Regions from separate parts of the Streptomyces roseirectus genome, predicted to be linked through region 2. Evidence: riboswitches for the same ligand, from Rfam matches in the RefSeq annotation. Region 2 holds a riboswitch; the other holds the start of a gene.
The links. A riboswitch is a leader RNA that binds a small molecule or an ion and turns the genes downstream of it on or off. The one in region 2 is predicted to bind glycine.
Positions count from the first base shown of each region.

Region 1 (9,446 bases), 4.9 Mb from region 2:
ACCTCAGGGAGGGCGTGTTCTACGCCGAGCTGGTCTTCGCCAGCGGTGTCGAGGTCAGCGCCCGCCCGTCCGACGCCATAGCGCTCGCCCTGCGCACCGGTACGCCGATCTTCGGCAGCGACACGGTGCTCGACGACGCGGGCATCGCCATCCCGGACGAGCAGGAGGACGAGGTGGAGAAGTTCCGCGAGTTCCTCGACCAGATCTCGCCCGAGGACTTCGGCACCAGCAACCAGTGATCGGCACGCCGGACACCCGCCGGTTTCGAAGGTGTCTCGGTTCGGCAATTGCCAGCGGCCAGTGAGAGCGTCCTACGGGATCGGCTCAGCGCATTCGGCTAGCCTTTCCCCGCGGTGGGGTACGGGAAACCACTCCCAGGGTGATTATCACTCGGCGTGCCGAGTGTGGCGATCGTTGACGCACCCCTGGTGACTGCCTACCGTCGAGAAGGCAGGTCAAGGACGGAGGTCGGCGTGAGAAGCAGCGGCGACGGTACGGCTGGGGGTGCCCCCGAACGAGGGTTCGGGGGGAGTGGCCCGTACCGGCTTCACGGCAGCGCGGCCGACCACGCTCCGCAGCGCCCGGCGGTGGTGCCGGGCAGCAGCAAGGGGGCGGTGACGATGGCGTCCGAGGAGATCGGCTACCGGGGCCCGACGGCCTGTGCGGCGGCCGGCATCACGTATCGGCAACTGGACTACTGGGCCCGGACCGGGCTCGTCGAGCCCAGTGTGCGGCCCGCCTACGGGTCGGGGACCCAGCGTCTTTACAGCTTCCGGGACGTCGTCGTCCTGAAGATCGTGAAGCGCTTCCTCGACACCGGTGTGTCGCTGCAGAACATTCGCGGCGCGGTGCGGCATCTGAGGGACAGCGGGTTCCGTGATCTGGAGCGGATGACGCTGATGAGCGACGGCGCGACGGTGTACGAGTGCACCTCGCCGGACGAGGTCCACGCGCTGCTCCAGGGCGGGCAGGGGGTCTTCGGGATCGCCGTGGGCGTCGTGTGGCGGGACGTGGAGAGCGCGTTGTCCGAGCTGCACGGCGAGCGGGTCGACACCGGCGAGACGCTGATCGGGCACAACCCGACGGACGAGCTGGCGAGACGGCGGCATCGGGCGGTCTGAGGCGGTCTGAGGCACGCTGGGGCGGGTGTTTCGGGGTGTGCCGTCCGGGCCGTTGTCAGTGGCGTGGTGCAGCATCGGAGATGTGAGAAACGCGCCGACGGTCCTGCACCTCGACATGGACGCCTTCTTCGCCTCGGTGGAGCAGGCGGCCAAGCCGAGTCTGCGCGGGAAGGCCGTCGTGGTGGGCGGGCTCGGGCCGCGCGGGGTGGTGGCCACCGCGTCGTACGAGGCGCGGGTGTTCGGGGTGCACTCGGCGATGCCCATGGCACAGGCGCGCAGGCTGGCACCCAACGCCGCGTACCTCACACCGCGCTTCGGGGTCTACCGGGCGATCAGCGAGCAGGTGATGGGGCTGCTGCGGGCCCTGTCGCCGCTGGTGGAGCCGCTGAGCCTGGACGAGGCATTTGTGGACCTGGAGGCCGAGGGGGCGGCTTGGGACCGGGCGTCGGCCGAGGCGACGGGCAGCAGGCTGCGGGCGGACATACGGGCGGTCACGGGGCTGACCGGGTCGGTGGGGCTCGCCGCGTCCAAGATGCTCGCGAAGATCGCCTCCGAACGCGCCAAGCCGGACGGCCTGGTCCTGATCGAGCCGGGCACCGAGCGGGCGCTGCTCGGGCCGATGACGGTGCGCACGCTCCCCGGGGTCGGGCCGGCCACCGGGGACCACCTGCGGCGGGCCGGGATCACCACGGTCGACGAGATCGTCGAGGCCGGTGAGGACGAACTCGTCCGGCTGCTCGGCAAGGCGCACGGACACGGGCTGTACGCGATGGCGCTGGCGCGCGACGAGCGGCCCGTGGTGGCCGAGCGGGAGACCAAGTCGGTGTCCGTGGAGGACACCTACGACGTCGACATCCATGACCGGCTGCGGGTCGGGTTCGAGGTGCGGCGGCTCGCGGACCGGTGTGTGAGCCGGCTGCGGGCGGCCGGGCTGTCGGGGCGGACGATCGTGCTGAAGGTGCGGCGCTACGACTTCTCGACGCTGACCCGGTCCGAGACGCTGCGCGGGCCCACGGACGACCCCGCGGTGGTGCGGGAGGCGGCGGCGCGGCTGCTGGAGTCCGTGGACACCACGGGCGGGGTGCGGCTGCTGGGCGTCGGTGTGTCGGGGCTGGCGGACTTCACGCAGGAGGACCTGTTCGCGCAGGCCGCGGAGGAGATACGGGACGAGGAGGAGGTCGTGGAGGCGCCCGGGGAGGAGCCGGCCGACGTGGTGCCCGCCGAGCACCGGTGGCGGCCGGGGCAGGACGTGCGGCACGCCGAGTTCGGGCACGGGTGGGTGCAGGGCAGCGGGGTCGGGCGGGTGACCGTACGGTTCGAGACACCGGCGGACACCGTGCCGGGGCGGGTGCGGACGTTCCGGGTGGACGATGCCGGACTGGAGCCGGCGGAGGCGCTGCCGCTGGTGCCGGGGGAGGCGTGTGTCCAGGGCCTGTGCGGTACGTGAGCCTGAGAGATTCCGGAGCCTGGGCCTGGGGCGGGGGCTGGTGTTCAGGGGGTCGGGTCGTCGCCCGCGATGGTGCCGAAGTCGCGGTCCTCCGGTGGGGTGGGGGCGACGGTGTCCATGCCGTAGTGGTGGTAGAGCTGGAGTTCCTGGGCGGGGGAGAGGTGGCGGCCGACGCCGAAGTCGGGGGCGTCCTTGATGAGGGCGCGGTCGTAGGGGACGTGGAGGGTGCCTTCGACGAGTTCGCTGGTCTCCAGGGGGACGAAGGCGTCGCGGGTGAAGATGCCGGTCCTTATCGCGGCCCACTCGGGGACGCCGGTCGCGTCGTCGAGGTAGACCTCGTCGATCGTGCCGATCTTCGCGCCGTTGCGGTCGTACGCCTTGCGGCCGATCAGGTGGCGCGGATCGATGTCGGTCTGCACGGGCCCTCCAGTGGTCGCAAGTCGGCTGAGATTCGTCGTAAGGACTACAAAAGAACAGAACTGGTCGCGGGGCCACTCGAAGAAGGCGCCGTTGACCTCGCTGGTAGGCTGGAAATGGCTGTCGACCCTGTGCGGGAGAGTCCTCCGGAACATCGGGGGCGCCGAAGGAGCAACTCCTCCCCGGAATCTCTCAGGCTCACGTACCGCATGGACGAGGTCACTCTGGAAAGCAGAGCGGGTGTCGACGGCGTCCGCTCTCACCGACGGTGAAAGCCGGGCGCTCTCGGGCGGCCGGTGAAGCTCTCAGGTTGAGATGACAGAGGGGGAGGCCGTCCGGGCACCCCACAGCCGTGGTGCCCCCGAAGGTCGTCTTGGACCAGGAGGCCCCCCATGACAGCCCCCCGTACGCCGCTCCACGTCCTGGAACAGGGCGTTCCCTTCGAACAGCGCCATATCGGGCCCGACCGGGAGGCCCAGGACAAGATGCTCGCGCAGGTCGGCTACGGCTCGCTGGACGAGCTGACCGCCGCCGCCGTGCCGGACGCCATCAAGAACGTCGCCGCGCTCGCGCTGCCCGGGGCGCGGACCGAGGCCGAGGTGCTGGCCGAGCTGCGGGAGCTGGCCGGCCGCAACCAGGTGCTCGGATCGATGATCGGGCTCGGGTACCACGGGACGTTCACGCCGCCCGTGATCCTGCGCAACGTGATGGAGAACCCGGCCTGGTACACCGCGTACACGCCGTACCAGCCGGAGATCTCTCAAGGGCGGCTCGAAGCGCTGCTCAACTTCCAGACGATGGTGGCCGACCTGACCGGGCTGCCGACGTCCGGGGCCTCGCTGCTCGACGAGGGCACCGCCGCCGCCGAGGCGATGGCGCTGTCGCTGCGGATGGGCAAGAACAAGAAGGGGCTCTTCCTCGTCGACGCGGACGCGCTCCCGCAGACCGTCGCCGTGATCCGGACGCGGGCCGAGCCGACGGGTGTCGAGGTCGTCGTCGCCGATCTCGGCGAGGGGATTCCGGCCGAGGTCGCCGGGCGGGAGATCAACGGGGTGCTGGTCCAGTACCCGGGCGCCTCCGGCGTCGTCCGCGATCTCAAGCCGCTGATCGAACAGGCGCATGAGCTGGGCGCGTTGGTCACCGTGGCCGCCGATCTGCTCGCGTTGACGTTGCTGACGTCGCCCGGGGAGCTGGGGGCGGACATCGCCGTCGGGACCACGCAGCGGTTCGGGGTGCCGATGGGGTTCGGGGGGCCGCACGCCGGATACATGGCCGTGCACGAGAAGTTCGCGCGGAGTCTGCCCGGACGGCTCGTCGGGGTGTCCGTCGACGTGGACGGGAACCGGGCGTACCGGCTGGCGCTCCAGACGCGTGAGCAGCACATCCGGCGGGAGAAGGCGACCAGCAACATCTGTACGGCGCAGGTGCTGCTCGCGGTGATGGCCGGGATGTACGCCGTCTACCACGGGCCCGAGGGGCTGCGGCAGATCGCCTGGAAGACGCACCGGTACGCCACCGTCCTCGCGGAGGGGCTGCGCGGCGGGGGCGTCGAGATCGTCCACCGTTCCTACTTCGACACGGTGCTGGTGCGGGTGCCCGGGGACGCGGCTCGGGTTGTCGACGTCGCTCGGGACGGTGGGGTGAACCTGCGGCTCGTCGACGGTGACCATGTGTCCATCGCCTGCGACGAGACCACCACGCGGGAGCAACTGGCCGTCGTGTGGCGGGCGTTCGGGGTCGACGGGGACGTGGACGCGCTCGACGCGGGCGCCGGGGAGGTGCTGGGCGACGAGGTGCTGCGGCGGGACGAGATCCTGACGCACCCCGTGTTCCACCAGCACCGGTCCGAGACCGCGATGCTGCGGTACCTGCGCAAGCTCGCCGACCGGGACTACGCGCTCGACCGGGGGATGATTCCGCTCGGGTCGTGCACGATGAAGCTCAACGCGACGACCGAGATGGAGCCGGTGACCTGGCCCGAGTTCGGGCAGCTGCACCCCTTCGCGCCGATCGAGCAGGCCGGCGGGTACCTCACGCTCATCCGGGAGCTGGAGGAGCGGCTGGCCGAGGTCACCGGGTACGACAAGGTGTCGCTGCAGCCGAACGCCGGGTCGCAGGGGGAGTTGGCGGGGCTGCTCGCCGTCCGGGCGTACCACCGGGCCAACGGGGACCTCCAGCGGACCGTGTGTCTGATTCCGTCGTCGGCGCACGGGACCAACGCGGCGAGCGCGGTGATGGCCGGGATGAAGGTCGTCGTCGTCAAGACCTCCGAGGACGGGGAGGTCGACGTCGAGGATCTGCGGGGGAAGATCGGGCAGTACCGGGACGAGCTCGCGGTGCTGATGATCACGTATCCGTCGACGCACGGGGTGTTCGAGGAGCACGTGGGGGAGATCTGCGGGCTGGTGCACGAGGCCGGCGGGCAGGTCTACGTCGACGGGGCGAATCTGAACGCGCTCGTCGGGCTGGCCAAGCCCGGTCACTTCGGCGGGGACGTGTCGCACCTGAACCTGCACAAGACGTTCTGCATTCCGCACGGCGGGGGTGGGCCGGGGGTCGGGCCCGTGGCCGTGCGGGCCCATCTCGCGCCCTATCTGCCCAACCACCCCTTGCAGAGCGAGGCCGGGCCGGACACCGGCGTCGGGCCGGTCTCCGCGGCGCCCTGGGGGTCCGCCGGGATCCTGCCGATCTCCTGGGCCTATGTGCGGCTCATGGGCGGGGACGGGCTCAAGCGGGCCACCCAGGTCGCGGTGCTCTCCGCGAACTACGTCGCCAAGCGGCTTGAGCCGCACTACCCCGTGCTCTACACCGGGCCCGGGGGGCTTGTCGCGCACGAGTGCATCATCGATCTCCGGCCGCTGACCAAGGCGACAGGGGTGAGTGTGGACGATGTGGCCAAGCGGCTCATCGACTACGGGTTCCACGCGCCGACCATGTCGTTCCCGGTGGCCGGGACGCTCATGATCGAGCCGACCGAGTCTGAGGATCTTGCCGAGCTGGATCGGTTCTGTGCGGCGATGATCGCTATTCGGGGGGAGATCGAGAAGGTCGGGAACGGGGAGTGGAGTGGGGATGACAATCCGTTGCGCAATGCTCCGCATACGGCTGCCGCGGTGAGTGGGGAGTGGGAGCACGGCTATTCTCGGGAGACGGCTGTGTTTCCCGGTGGGGGGTCTGTCGCCGATAAGTACTGGCCGCCGGTTCGGCGGATCGACCAGGCGTTCGGGGACCGGAATCTGGTGTGTTCGTGCCCGCCGTTGGAGGCTTACGAGGCGTGAATGAGTGAGGGGCTTCTTGCTCCTGGGCCCTTTCCCTTCGGGGGAGGGGCCCTTTCCTTTTTCTATGCCGGGTAGGCGTGTGTCTGGGTTGCCTTCAGTGAGGCCCAGAGTTCGGTGCCGGGGTGGAGGTTCAGTTCTGCGGCGGCTGCTGTGGTCAGGTCGGCTGTCAGGGGGAGGTCGCCTTTCAGGTCGGCTCTGATCTGGTCGCCGTGGGATTCCATGCCGGCTACCTCGCAGTGCCAGAGGTTTCGGGCGCTGGAGGATTCCGGGCGGGTGCGGTGGAGGGTTACCGCGGAAGGGGGGAATGCTACGAATGTCTCGCCGGTGAGGTGTTCTGCCGTGGTGATTTTCTGGCCTGTGGAGAGGGTTACCTCTGTGCCGGTCGACTTTCCTCTGTAGAGGTTCAGGCCCACTAGTTGGGCTATGTACTCGGTTCTGGGGTGGCGGGCTATTTCTGTGGGGGTGCCCTCCTGGACCGTGCGGCCCTGTTCTATGACCACCAGGCGGTCGGCCAGGACCATCGCGTCCAGGGGGTCGTGGGTGACGATGATGGCCACGGCTTCGAACTCTGCCAAGTGGTGGCGGAGTTGGGCTCTTGTCTCCAGGCGGGTTCTCGCGTCCAGGGCCGCCAGGGGTTCGTCCAGGAGGAGTAGGCGGGGGTTGGTGGCCAGGGCTCTTGCCAGGGCTACGCGTTGGGCTTGGCCGCCGGAGAGGTGGCGGGGTTTCTTGTCGGCGTGGGCCGACAGGTTCATGCGGGTCAGCCAGGATTTCGCGGTGGCTCTGGATTGTTGTTTCGTCGCGCCTTGGCATCTTGGGCCGAAGGCGATGTTGTCCAGGGCGGTGAGGTGGGGGAAGAGGAGGTAGTCCTGGAATACGACGCCTACCGGGCGGGATTCCGGGGGGATGTTTTCGAGGGGGTGGCCGTCCAGGTGGAGGTGGCCGGTGGTGAGGGGGAGCAGGCCGGCGAGGGCTCTCAGGGCGGTGGTTTTGCCTGCGCCGTTGGGGCCTAGGAGGGCCAGTACTTCGCCGGGGGTGGCTTTGAGGGTGATGTCCAGGTGGAAGGTTGGGGGGTGGTGGACTGTCAGGTGGGCGTTCAGGCCGGGGTGGGTGGGCATGGGGTCCTGTGTGCGGGTTGGGGGTGGCCGGGGGTTTCCCACCCGCCCACCCGTGCGGGTTTTGTTGTCGGGTGCGGGTTTTACTTGTGGGGGGTTCGGTTGAGTGGCGGGTGCGGTTTTGTTGTGGCTAGGCGCGCAGTTCCCCGCGCCCCTGGGCGGCGATGGTGGTGCGTTTGTTTTTATGTGCCCTGCGTTTAGTTTGTTGCCGTCAGCCAGTTCTCCCTCAGGGCCGCCAGGACTGCTATGGAGACTGCCAGTAGGACCAGGCTCAGGGCCATTGCTGATTCTGGGTTGTTCTGCAAGGCCAGGTAGACGGCCAACGGCATTGTTTGGGTTTTGCCTGGGAAGTTGCCTGCGAAAGTTATCGTTGCGCCGAATTCGCCCAGGGCTCTTGCCCAGGCGAGGACCGCGCCGGCGGCTATTCCGGGGGCGATCAGGGGGAGGGTGATGCGGCGGAAGGCGGTGAAGCGGGTGGCGCCGAGGGTGGCTGCCGCTTCTTCGTAGCGGGGGTCGGCGGCTCGGAGGGTGCCTTCGACGCTGATGATCAGGAAGGGCATGGCTACGAAGGATTCGGCGAGGATGACGCCGGTGGTGGTGAAGGGGAGGGTGAGGCCGAACCACTGGTCCAGCCACTTGCCGACGATGCCGTTGCGACCCAGGGCCATGAGCAGGGCCACGCCGCCCACCACCGGGGGGAGGACCAGGGGGAGGGTGACCAGGGCTCTCAGGAGGGCGCGGCCGGGGAAGTCGACTCGGGCCAGGAGCCAGGCCAGGGGGACGCCCAGGAGGAGGCTCACGGCGGTGGCGGCCGTGGCGCAGAGGAGGGAGAGGCGGAGGGCGTCCCAGACCTCGGGGGTGGTGAGGAGGGCGGGGAGGCTGCGCCAGGGGGTGCGGACGAGGAGGGCGAGGAGGGGGAGGAGGAGGAAGGCCAGGCCGAGGAGGGCCGGGGTGAGGAGGGGGAGGGGGACGGTGGCTCCCCGGCGGGGCTTCACTGGGGGTTCTCCCTGGGGTGTGGCGGGGTCACGGCTGGAGGAAGCCCGCTTCCGTCAGTGTCGTGCGGCCCTCGGCCGAGCGCACCAGCGCGATGAACGCCCGGGCCGCCGTCGCGTTGGGGGCGTCCTTGAGGAGGGCGATCGGGTAGTCGTTGACGGCCTGGGAGGACTCGGGGAAGTCGATGCCCTGGACCTTGTCGCCGGCGGCGTGGACGTCGGTCTTGTAGACGAGGGCCGCGTCCACCTCCTTCAGCTCGACCTTGGTGAGGGCGGACTTGACGTCCTGCTCGTAGGAGACGGGGGTGACCTTGACCCCCGTCGTCGTGAGGATCTTGTCCGCCGCAGCGCCGCACGGCACCGACTTGTCGCACAGGGCGACCTTGAGGCCGGGCTTGGTGAGGTCCTTGAGGGCGGTGATCTTCTCGGGGTTGCCCGGCAGCGTGGCGATCTCCAGCTGGTTGCGGGCGAAGGTGACCGGCGCGGACGCGTTGGCCTTCTTGCCGGTCACCAGCGCCATGGTCTTGGCGCTGGCCGCGGCGAAGACGTCGGCGGGGGCACCACCCGTGATGCTCGCGGCGAGGCTGTCGCTGCCGGCGAAGCTGAAGGCGACCTTGGTGCCGGGGTGGGCCTTCTCGAACTGCTCGCCGAGGGCCGTGAAGCTCTCCTTGAGGGAGGCGGCGGCGAAGACGGTGACGGTGCCGGAGAGCTTGCCGGAGGCCGAGGGCGCCGAGTCCGGCGACGAGCCCGAGGAGTCCGATGAGCACGCGCCCAGCGTCAGCAGGGCGGCTGCTCCCGCGCCGGTCACCTGGAGCAACCGGCGGGTGCGGGGCGCGGGACGGGTCATCACGGGGACTCCTCGGGGACGGTCTGACGGCCGTGATGATGATACTGCCGCATGTGCTAGGCGTACGCCCCTGTTCTCCTCGCGTGAGCTGGCTTGATATGGGTGAATGGCGCGCAGATGCGAGCCTGATGCTTACGTCGTCAGATCGACATGCACATTCGTCGACTTCACCCGCGCCGTCGCTTCCATCCCCACCTCAAGGCCCAGCTCCTCCACCGCCTCCCTGGTCAGC
Region 1 is NZ_CP060828.1:7,809,242-7,818,687, forward strand. It holds gene IAG44_RS33675 (bifunctional nuclease family protein) at 1-239, shown strand, start outside; gene IAG44_RS33680 (MerR family transcriptional regulator) at 474-1,121, shown strand; gene IAG44_RS33685 (DNA polymerase IV) at 1,204-2,568, shown strand; gene IAG44_RS33690 (PRC-barrel domain-containing protein) at 2,613-2,987, opposite strand; glycine riboswitch at 3,110-3,203, shown strand; gene gcvP (aminomethyl-transferring glycine dehydrogenase) at 3,378-6,263, shown strand; gene IAG44_RS33700 (ABC transporter ATP-binding protein) at 6,326-7,378, opposite strand; gene modB (molybdate ABC transporter permease subunit) at 7,573-8,370, opposite strand; gene modA (molybdate ABC transporter substrate-binding protein) at 8,399-9,214, opposite strand; gene IAG44_RS33715 (TOBE domain-containing protein) at 9,347-9,446, opposite strand, start outside.
Region 1: another riboswitch for glycine. It lies ahead of gcvP (aminomethyl-transferring glycine dehydrogenase); the one in region 2 lies ahead of gcvT (glycine cleavage system aminomethyltransferase GcvT).

Region 2 (9,446 bases):
ATCTGGGTGAGTGAACGCCCCTCGATCTGACTCTGTTTGGCTCCGGCGAGCACGGCCTCCGGCTGTGCTCCGGCCTCCGACCCGGTGGTCTCGATCGGTGCGGTCACAGTGCACTGACCCTTCCCGCCGGTGGTGACCGGCCTTACTCGCGTCTTATGGGAGGCGAGTCTTCAACGCGCTCGCGATCACGCGCCAGGTCTGGCGGCGAAAGTATGCACAACCGTGATGCCGACTGCGGGATTCCGTTATCCGAACAGCAGGTAACGGCCGCCGGACGAGGGCAAGTTGACCAAAAGGTGCAGGTCGCCGCGATAGGGTTCAGCGCTACGCGCGGAGATGAACAGGGGGCGGTGTAACGACCACGTTTCCTGAGATGACGGAGCGTCAGGAGGTACTGGTGAGTAGGCGGTGGTCGTAGGCCGTGATCTCAGCCGGCCTCAGTACGCGCCCGGCGTCGCCGGATAGCCGTAGCCGGCCGCCGGGGACTGCTGCCGCACCGGGGGCTGCTGCTGCGCCGGGGCGTGCGCCTCGCGGTCGTAGAACGGGCGGGCGTTGGCCCGCATCCACATCACGACCGGGTCGTACTCGTCGGTCATCGCGACCGTCGACACGGACAGGCCGTCCGGGACGGCGCCGATGGACTGCTGCATCATCGCCCGCACCGCGTCCACGGACTGCGGGGACGCGTCGTAGACGTCCAGGCCGATCGACAGGTACGGCTGGCCGAGGGCCGGCTGGACCCACGCGCGGCGCAGCGAGCGGATCGCCGGGGTGCGGTGGGCGTTCTGGCCGAGCAGGGCGTAGAAGTGCGGGATCTCCACCGCCGGGTCCGAGAGCCGGAGCGGGCCGGGGGGCTGGCGGTCCAGGCCCGTCGCGATCCGGCGCAGGTCCGCCCACGGGACGCCGACGCCGCCGCCCGGCGCGTGCGGGTTCAGCCACAGGCCGTGCCGGTCCGGGTACAGCGTGCGGGCCGCGTCGAGGCCGTCGACCACCTCGTACGAGCGGTTCCAGCCGCTCGCGGAGAGCTCCTGGGCGGAGGTGACGGCGGGCGCGTAGGCGTGGCCGTCGACCTCCATCGAGCCGTACTGGGCGTCCGGGGAGCCGGCCTGGCCGTGCCACAGCAGCATCCAGACCTGGCCGGTGGCGGGGGTGGAGAGGGCGCGCAGAAGTGCCTCGTAGGCGTCGTAGCGGCCAGGCGTGACCTGCCGCAGCATGTGCTCGACCTCGCCGGTCGCAGCGGTGCCGCTCACGCTCACGCCCACGTCTCTACCGCCCCTTCGTGAGTTGCCCCGTGTGTGCCGTTGCCCTGCGTCGTGGTCAAGCTTAAGCGCCTACGGGGGGTTCGCCGGTTGGGTGTTCGGCGGGTGCGGGGTGCCGGTCACCTGCCGTGGGTGTGGAAGGGCCGCACATTCGCCTTCATCCACACCCCCACCGGGTCCTCCGCCACGTCCAGGAGGATCAGGTTCACCTGCCAGGGGATCGGGACGCGGCCGAGCGCCCGGCCCAGGGCGTCCAGCGGGCGTTCCCTCACGTCGCCCTCCCACTGGCTGAGTTCGACGCCCACGAACAGCACCGGGGCCGAGGTCTCGATCGCCGCGAGGCAGCGGCGGGCGGTGAGGACGACGCCCGTCGCCTCGAACTCCTTGGACGCCTCGGCGAGGAAGTCCACGGGGTCGTCCTGCCAGTCCGGTTCGAAGAGGCGGACGCGGGCGCCGGAGGCGGTGCCGTCGAGGGGGGTGCGGCCGGCCCGGCAGAGGTCGGCGACGGCCGGGGGCGGGAGGGGGACGCCGACGACGCCGTCGGGGTTGAGGGCGATGCCGACCTGGGGCGGGAGGCCCCGCGCGAACTCGACCGCCGGGGCGATCGTGTACGACATGTGGGCGCCGGCGACCTGGCGGAACTGTTCCTCCGAGGTGAACACGGGGACGTGGACCTGGCCGGCGATGTCGATCGTGGGGAGGTCCAGCGGGCCGGTGCGGGGGCCGCCGCCGTTGGGGAGGGGGATCCAGACGAAGCTGCGGGCCAGGACCTCGATTATTCGGCCGCCCGCCGAGGGGACGCCCAGGGAGGCGGACAGCACCTCCTCCAGTTCGTTGCCCGGCCAGCCGCCGTGGGGATAGGGGTGTGCGGGGGCCGGGAAGTCGGTCGGGAGGTCCGCCGGGAAGTCCATCTCTGTCTACCGCCTGCTGGGAACCGCTGTTGGAGAGGAGAGTTTAAGGGGGCGCGGGCCGGCCCGGTGGTCAGCCGGTGAACGCGATCCTGCGCAGCACGTCCACCGCCTGGCGGTCCATGAGCACCGCCGCCCCGCAGCCGTCCGGCAGGTTGCCCTTCTCCACCGAGCGGATCAGGCGGGACGCCGCGTGCCGGTGGCGCAGGAACGCGTACTTCGACACACCCCTCCCCCGCTCGCGCTGGCCCTGGAGCGCCGTGTCCGGGGTGACGTCCAGCAGCAGCAGGTGGAGCGTGCCGCCCCGGCGGCGGGCCGCGCGGGCGAGCCAGGAGCGGACCCAGGACTGGGTGCCGCAGTCGTGGACGACGACGCCCTCGCCGGAGCGCAGCGCCCGCCACAGGCCCGCGTAGTGGGCGACGCGGACGAGGGGGCGGTAGACGGCGTACGGGAGGTACGCCGGCGTCCGCTCGTCCCAGCGGTCGCGGGTGTCCTGGGAGTCGACGCGGGTGCCGTGGACGGCGCGGCGCATCAGCGTGGACTTGCCGCTGCCGGGCAGGCCCGTGACGACGACGAGGTCGCGGGGGCCGAAGAGGAGGGCGTGGGGGCTGTGGCCCGCGCGGTCGCGCAGGTCGCGGACGACCGGTGCGGGGCGGTCGGCGCACGACTCCCTGGCCGGGGCGCCGGGCTGTGCGGGCAGGGTGAGCGCCGAGGTCGTCGCGTACGCCGTGGTCCTGTTCACCGTGATCGTCCTCCCCTTGGGGCCACACCTTTCAGGTACGGGTCTCCCCATAGACAGTAAAGAGAAGGTAATGGAATCTGTCTCCCGATTTCATGCGCGTACGGGTACAGGCCGGTTACAGATGCGGCCTGCCGCGGGGTGGGGTTCACGTGCGATGATGGCCGCGCCAACTGCATACCGGCCGTTTGAATCCGCGCGGGAGAGTCCTCAGCAGCCGTTTCGCTGGGGCGCCGAAGGAGCAAGTCCCTCCCTTGAATCTCTCAGGCACCGTTACCGCGCGGGCGAGGCACATCTGAAAAGCGGGCCGCCTGCGGTGGCCCCACCCAAGGTGCAAGCCGTGTTCCCCGTCCGGGTCATGGCGAACCTCTCAGGTTCCGATGACAGATGGGGAGGATCTTCCCGTTCCGTACGGGGAGCCCTTTCCTCGCCCGTCACTCCTGGGAGACGACCGTCCGATGACCAGCAGTTCCCCGCGCCGTACGGCGCTCGACGCCCTGCACCGCTCACTCGGCGCGACGATGACCGACTTCGCCGGCTGGGACATGCCGCTGCGCTACGGCTCCGAGCGGGACGAGCACACCGCGGTCCGCACGAAGGCCGGCCTGTTCGACCTCTCGCACATGGGTGAGATCACCGTCACCGGCCCGCAGGCCGCCGCGCTGCTGAATCACGCGCTGGTCGGCGACCTCGCGGCCGTCGGCGTGGGCCGGGCCCGCTACACGATGATCTGCCGGGCCGACGGCGGCATCCTGGACGACCTGATCGTCTACCGGCTCGCCGAGACCGAGTTCATGGTCGTCGCCAACGCCTCGAACGCGCAGGTCGTGCTGGACGCGCTGACCGAGCGGGCCGCCGGGTTCGACGCCCTCGTGCGCGACGACCGGGACGCGTACGCGCTGATCGCCGTCCAGGGGCCGGAGGCGGCCGGGATCGTCGGCGCGCTGACGGACGCCGACCTCAAGGGGCTCAAGTACTACGCCGGGCTGCCGGGGACCGTCGCCGGGGTGCGGGCGCTGATCGCGCGCACCGGGTACACGGGCGAGGACGGGTTCGAGCTGTTCGTGGCGCCGTCGGACGCCGTGGCGCTGTGGGAGGCGCTGTCCGCCGAGGGCGCGGACGCGGGCCTCGTGCCCTGCGGGCTCTCCTGCCGGGACACGCTGCGTCTGGAGGCGGGCATGCCGCTGTACGGGCACGAGCTGTCGACGGACCTGACGCCCTTCGACGCCGGGCTCGGGCGGGTCGTGAAGTTCGCCAAGGAGGGCGACTTCGTGGGGCGCGCGGCGCTGGCCGAGGCCGCCGAGCTGGCCGCACAGCAGCCGCCGCGGGTGCTGGTCGGGCTGGTCGCCGAGGGGCGGCGGGTGCCGCGCGCCGGGTACGCGGTCGTCGCGGACGGCGCGGTGATCGGCGAGGTGACGTCCGGGGCGCCCTCCCCCACGCTGGGCAAGCCGATCGCGATGGCGTACGTCGACGCGGCGCACTCCGCGCCGGGGACGGCCGGGGTCGGGGTGGACATCCGGGGCAGCCACGAGCCGTACGAGGTCGTGGCTCTGCCGTTCTACCAGCGCCAGAAGTGACCCTTCCGTAGCTCTCTATTCATCAGCACTCCCCCGCGTACAGGAGAATTCAGGCCATGAGCAACCCCCAGAACCTGCGCTACAGCAAGGAACACGAGTGGATCTCGGCCGCCGAGGACGGCGTCTCGACGGTCGGGATCACCGAGCACGCGGCGAACGCCCTCGGCGACGTCGTCTTCGTCCAGCTTCCGGCGGTCGGTGACGCCGTGACCGCGGGCGAGTCCTGCGGCGAGCTGGAGTCGACGAAGTCGGTGAGCGAGCTGTACGCGCCGGTCTCCGGTGAGATCACCGCCGTCAACCCGGACGTCGTCGAGGACCCGTCGCTGGTCAACTCCGAGCCGTTCGAGGGCGGTTGGCTGTTCAAGGTGCGGGTCGCCGGTGAGCCGGGCGAGCTGCTGTCCGCCGATGAGTACACCGCTTACACCGCCGGCTGAGGAGTCGTCCCCATGTCTGTCCTGAACACGTCCCTGCACGAGCTGGACCCCGAGGTCGCCGCCGCCGTCGACGCGGAGCTGAACCGGCAGCAGTCGACGCTGGAGATGATCGCGTCGGAGAACTTCGCTCCGCTCGCGGTCATGGAGGCGCAGGGGTCCGTTCTCACGAACAAGTACGCCGAGGGGTATCCGGGGCGCCGGTACTACGGCGGGTGTGAGCACGTCGACGTCGCCGAGCAGATCGCCATCGACCGGGTCAAGGAGCTGTTCGGCGCGGAGTACGCGAACGTCCAGCCGCACTCGGGGGCGTCCGCGAACCAGGCCGCGCTGTTCGCGCTGGCGCAGCCCGGGGACACGATCCTGGGGCTCGACCTCGCGCACGGGGGGCACCTCACGCACGGGATGCGGCTGAACTTCTCCGGCAAACAGTTCAATGTCGTCGCCTACCACGTGTCCCCCGAGACCGGTCTGGTGGACATGGCCGAGCTGGAGCGGCTGGCCATCGAGCACCGGCCGAAGGTGATCATCGCCGGGTGGTCCGCGTACCCGCGTGAGCTGGACTTCGCGGCGTTCCGGCGGATCGCCGACGAGGTCGGGGCGTACCTGTGGGTCGACATGGCGCACTTCGCCGGGCTCGTCGCGGCGGGGCTGCACGCGAACCCCGTGCCGTACGCGGACGTCGTCACGTCCACGACGCACAAGACGCTCGGCGGGCCCCGGGGCGGGATCATCCTCGCGAAGCAGGCGTTCGCGAAGAAGCTCAACTCCTCCGTCTTCCCCGGGTTCCAGGGGGGTCCGCTGGAGCACGTCATCGCCGCGAAGGCCGTGTCCTTCAAGGTGGCCGCGTCCGAGGAGTTCCGCGAGCGGCAGCGCCGGACGCTGGAGGGCGCCCGCATCCTCGCCGAGCGCCTGACCGCTCCGGACGCCCGTGAGGCGGGCGTCAACGTCCTCTCCGGCGGGACGGACGTCCACCTCATCCTCGTCGACCTCCGCGAGTCCGCGCTCGACGGGCAGCAGGCCGAGGACCGGCTCCACGAGGTCGGCATCACCGTCAACCGCAACGCCGTCCCCGACGACCCGCGTCCCCCGATGGTCACCTCCGGCCTCCGCATCGGCACTCCCGCGCTCGCCACGCGCGGCTTCGACGCGTCGGACTTCGCCGAGGTCGCCGACGTCATCGCTGAGGCCCTGAAGCCGTCCTACGACGCGGAGTCCCTGCGCATCCGCGTCAAGGCCCTGGCCGACCGGCATCCGCTGTACCCCGGCCTGAACAAGTAGAACGGCTCACCGGGGCGTTCGGGGTCTGCCGGGCGGGGTGGGGCTGGGCTTGGCGCGGCCCCACGGTCCGGCGTTGCGCCGGACCGCGTTCGGCGGCGGAGCCGGGCGGGCGGGGTTACGGTTCGGCGGTGAGCCGGGCTGCGGGGCCGTCGGTTCGGTTCCCGGCCGGGCCGGGCAGGCGCTTCGGCGCTGCGCCCCGGGCGGGCGGAACTGCGGCCCGGCTCCCGACCTCACTGGGCACGCGGCTCCGCGTTCCGCCAGGCTACGGGGTCGGCCCGGTTCCCGGCCGGGCCGGGCAGGCGCTTCGGCGCTGCGCCGGGCGGCAGGGCGTCGGCTTGGTTCCGGGGCGGCGGCTCGGGGCTGGGCGACGGGTTCGGCTCGGTTCCCAGCAGGGCCGAGCAGACGCTTCGGCGCTGCGCCCCGGGCGGGCGGAACTGCGGCCCGGCTCCCGACCTCACTGGGCACACGGCTCCGCGTTCCGCCAGGCTACGGGGCCGGCCCGGTTCCCGGCCGGGCCGGGCAGGCGCTTCGGCGCTGTGCCCCGGGCGGCAGGGCGTCGGCTTGGTTCCGGGGCGGCGGCTCGGGGCTGGGCGACGGGTTCGGTTACAGGGTGGCTGTTCCGCGAGCCGGGCCGGCGGCACCCGGCCGGACGGCCCGGACCCGGTTGTCGCCTTGCCGGCCCGGCCCGGAGCGGATCTTGTCCTCCGGCCCGGGGCTCGGCGCCGTCGGCCGTTCCCCGGCACCGGTGCCGGCCCCGGCAAGCGGTCCTCTTGCTCGGGGGCGCGGTTCCGTGGTCCGGTCTGTGGGCTGGGTGGCGGTCCGGCCGGCCGGGGCTTGCGCTCGGGGCGGTGGGGCGTTCCGGGTCGGTTCCGGGCCGGGGGTGGGGGTCTGTCCGCGCGGGCTCTTGGGCTGGGGCGGGGCTTCGTCCAGTTCGGTCCGGCGTCGGCGTCGGCCGGTCGTGCCTGGGCGGCGTGGGGAGCCGGCTTCTCGGGGCCGGGTGAGGGGTGGGGGCTGTGGGGCTTTTATGCTGGGTGCGGGGTGGTTTCGTATCTTCCGTCCTGGTCCGGGGGCTGGTTCGCCGGCCAGTTGCTCGGATCGCTTCATGTCCGTACCCGGTGCCGCTCGCGTGCCGGGTTGAGCAGGTTGTTTCCCGGTGGGGCGCTCGATGGCGCGTGCCTCGCCCTTTCTGGTTGGAGTTCCCGTGGCCATCTCTGTGTTCGACCTCTTCTCGGTCGGCATCGGACCTTCGAGTTCCCACACGGTGGGCCCGATGCGGGCGGCGCGGATGTTCGCGCGGCGGCTGCGGAGCGAGGGACTGCTGGACTCGGTGACGGCGGTGCGGACGGAGCTGTACGGGTCGCTGGGGGCGACCGGTCACGGGCACGGGACGCCGAAGGCCGTCCTGCTGGGCCTGGAGGGCAACTCGCCGCGGACGGTGGACGTCGAGGGCGCGGACGACCGGGTCGAGGCGATCAAGTCGTCCGGTTCGCTGCGGCTGCTGGGCGAGCGGGAGATCGCGTTCTCGTTCGACGACGACCTGATCCTGCACCGGCGCAAGGCGCTTCCGTACCACGCGAACGGCATGACGATCTGGGCGTACGACGCCGGGGGCGCCGAGGTGCTGTGCCGGACGTACTACTCGGTGGGCGGCGGTTTCGTCGTCGACGAGGAGGCGGTCGGCGCGGACCGCATCAAGCTGGACGACACGGCCCTCAAGTACCCCTTCCGCACCGGTGACGAACTCCTGCGCCTCACCAAGGAGACGGGGCTGTCGATCTCCGCGCTGATGCTGGAGAACGAGCGCGCCTGGCGCACGGAGGACGAGATCCGCGCCGGGCTCCTGGACATCTGGCACGTCATGCGGGCGTGCGTGTCGCGGGGCATGTCCCGTGAGGGAATCCTCCCCGGGGGCCTGCGAGTTCGCCGACGTGCTGCCGTGACGGCCCGTCAACTCCGGGCGGAGGGCGATCCGTTGGCCCGCTCGATGGAGTGGATCACGCTGTACGCGATGGCGGTGAACGAGGAGAACGCGGCGGGCGGGCGCGTGGTGACGGCCCCCACGAACGGCGCCGCCGGCATCATCCCGGCCGTCCTGCACTACTACATCAACTTCGTGCCCGGCGCCGACGAGGACGGCGTCGTCCGCTTCCTGCTCGCCGCCGGCGCCATCGGGATGCTGTTCAAGGAGAACGCGTCCATCTCCGGCGCCGAGGTCGGCTGCCAGGGCGAGGTCGGCTCCGCCTGTTCCATGGCCGCCGGCGCCCTCGCCGAAGTCCTAGGCGGCTCCCCTGAGCAGGTCGAGAACGCCGCCGAGATCGGCATGGAACACAACCTCGGCCTCACCTGCGACCCCGTCGGCGGGCTCGTCCAGATCCCCTGCATCGAACGCAACGGCATGGCCGCCGTCAAGGCCGTCACCGCCGCCCGCATGGCCATGCGCGGCGACGGCTCCCACAAGGTGTCCCTCGACAAGGTCATCAAGACCATGAAGGAGACGGGGGCCGACATGAGCGTCAAGTACAAGGAGACGGCGCGCGGCGGGCTGGCGGTCAACATCATCGAGTGCTGAGCCGGCGGCGCGGCGAAGCTCCGGTTCGGCACCGGCCGGAGCTTCGTCACACCGTCGTGGGCGGGTTGGTCACGGTGTCCGGGGGAGGTCCGTGCCGAAGTAGCGGTCTCCGAAGTCGCCGATGCCCGGCAGCATGTAGGCGTTCTCGTTGAGCCGTTCCTCGATGGCGGAGGTCACGATGCGTACGCCGGGGTGGCGTTCGCGGACGGCGGTGATGCCTTCGGGGCAGGTGATGAAGGTGACGAAGACGATGTTCTGTTCCGGCACGCCCAGTTCGAGCAGGGTGCCGATGGCGGCCAGTGCGGTGCCGCCGGTGGCGAGCATGGGGTCGAGGAGGAGGACCTGGCGGGTGGCGATGTCCTCGGGGAAGGCCGTGTAGTAGAGGCTCGGCAGCTTGGTCGTCCTGTCGCGCTGGATGAGGATCTTGCCGATCCTGATGCCGGGGACGACGGCGCGCAGTTCGGCCTCCATGCTCTCCCCGGCGCGCACGATCGGCACGCCGACCAGTTTGTCGGCGAAGCGCAGGCCCCGGTAGGTGCGGCCGACGGGGGTGGTGACGTCGTGCGGTTCGAACGGCAGGAGGTTCAGGGCCGCCTCGGTCAGCATGCGGATGATCCGGCCGGTGTAGAAGACGAAGTCCTCGCGGCGGGCGTCGCGGTCCCGGACGATGGTGTGCAGGGCG
Region 2 is NZ_CP060828.1:2,864,006-2,873,451, forward strand. It holds gene IAG44_RS11695 (ABC transporter permease) at 1-107, opposite strand, end outside; gene IAG44_RS11700 (enhanced serine sensitivity protein SseB C-terminal domain-containing protein) at 438-1,256, opposite strand; gene IAG44_RS11705 (enhanced serine sensitivity protein SseB) at 1,379-2,170, opposite strand; gene IAG44_RS11710 (AAA family ATPase) at 2,241-2,909, opposite strand; glycine riboswitch at 3,096-3,195, shown strand; glycine riboswitch at 3,196-3,303, shown strand; gene gcvT (glycine cleavage system aminomethyltransferase GcvT) at 3,365-4,483, shown strand; gene gcvH (glycine cleavage system protein GcvH) at 4,540-4,917, shown strand; gene glyA (serine hydroxymethyltransferase) at 4,930-6,195, shown strand; gene IAG44_RS11730 (L-serine ammonia-lyase) at 7,397-8,764, shown strand; gene upp (uracil phosphoribosyltransferase) at 8,834-9,446, opposite strand, start outside.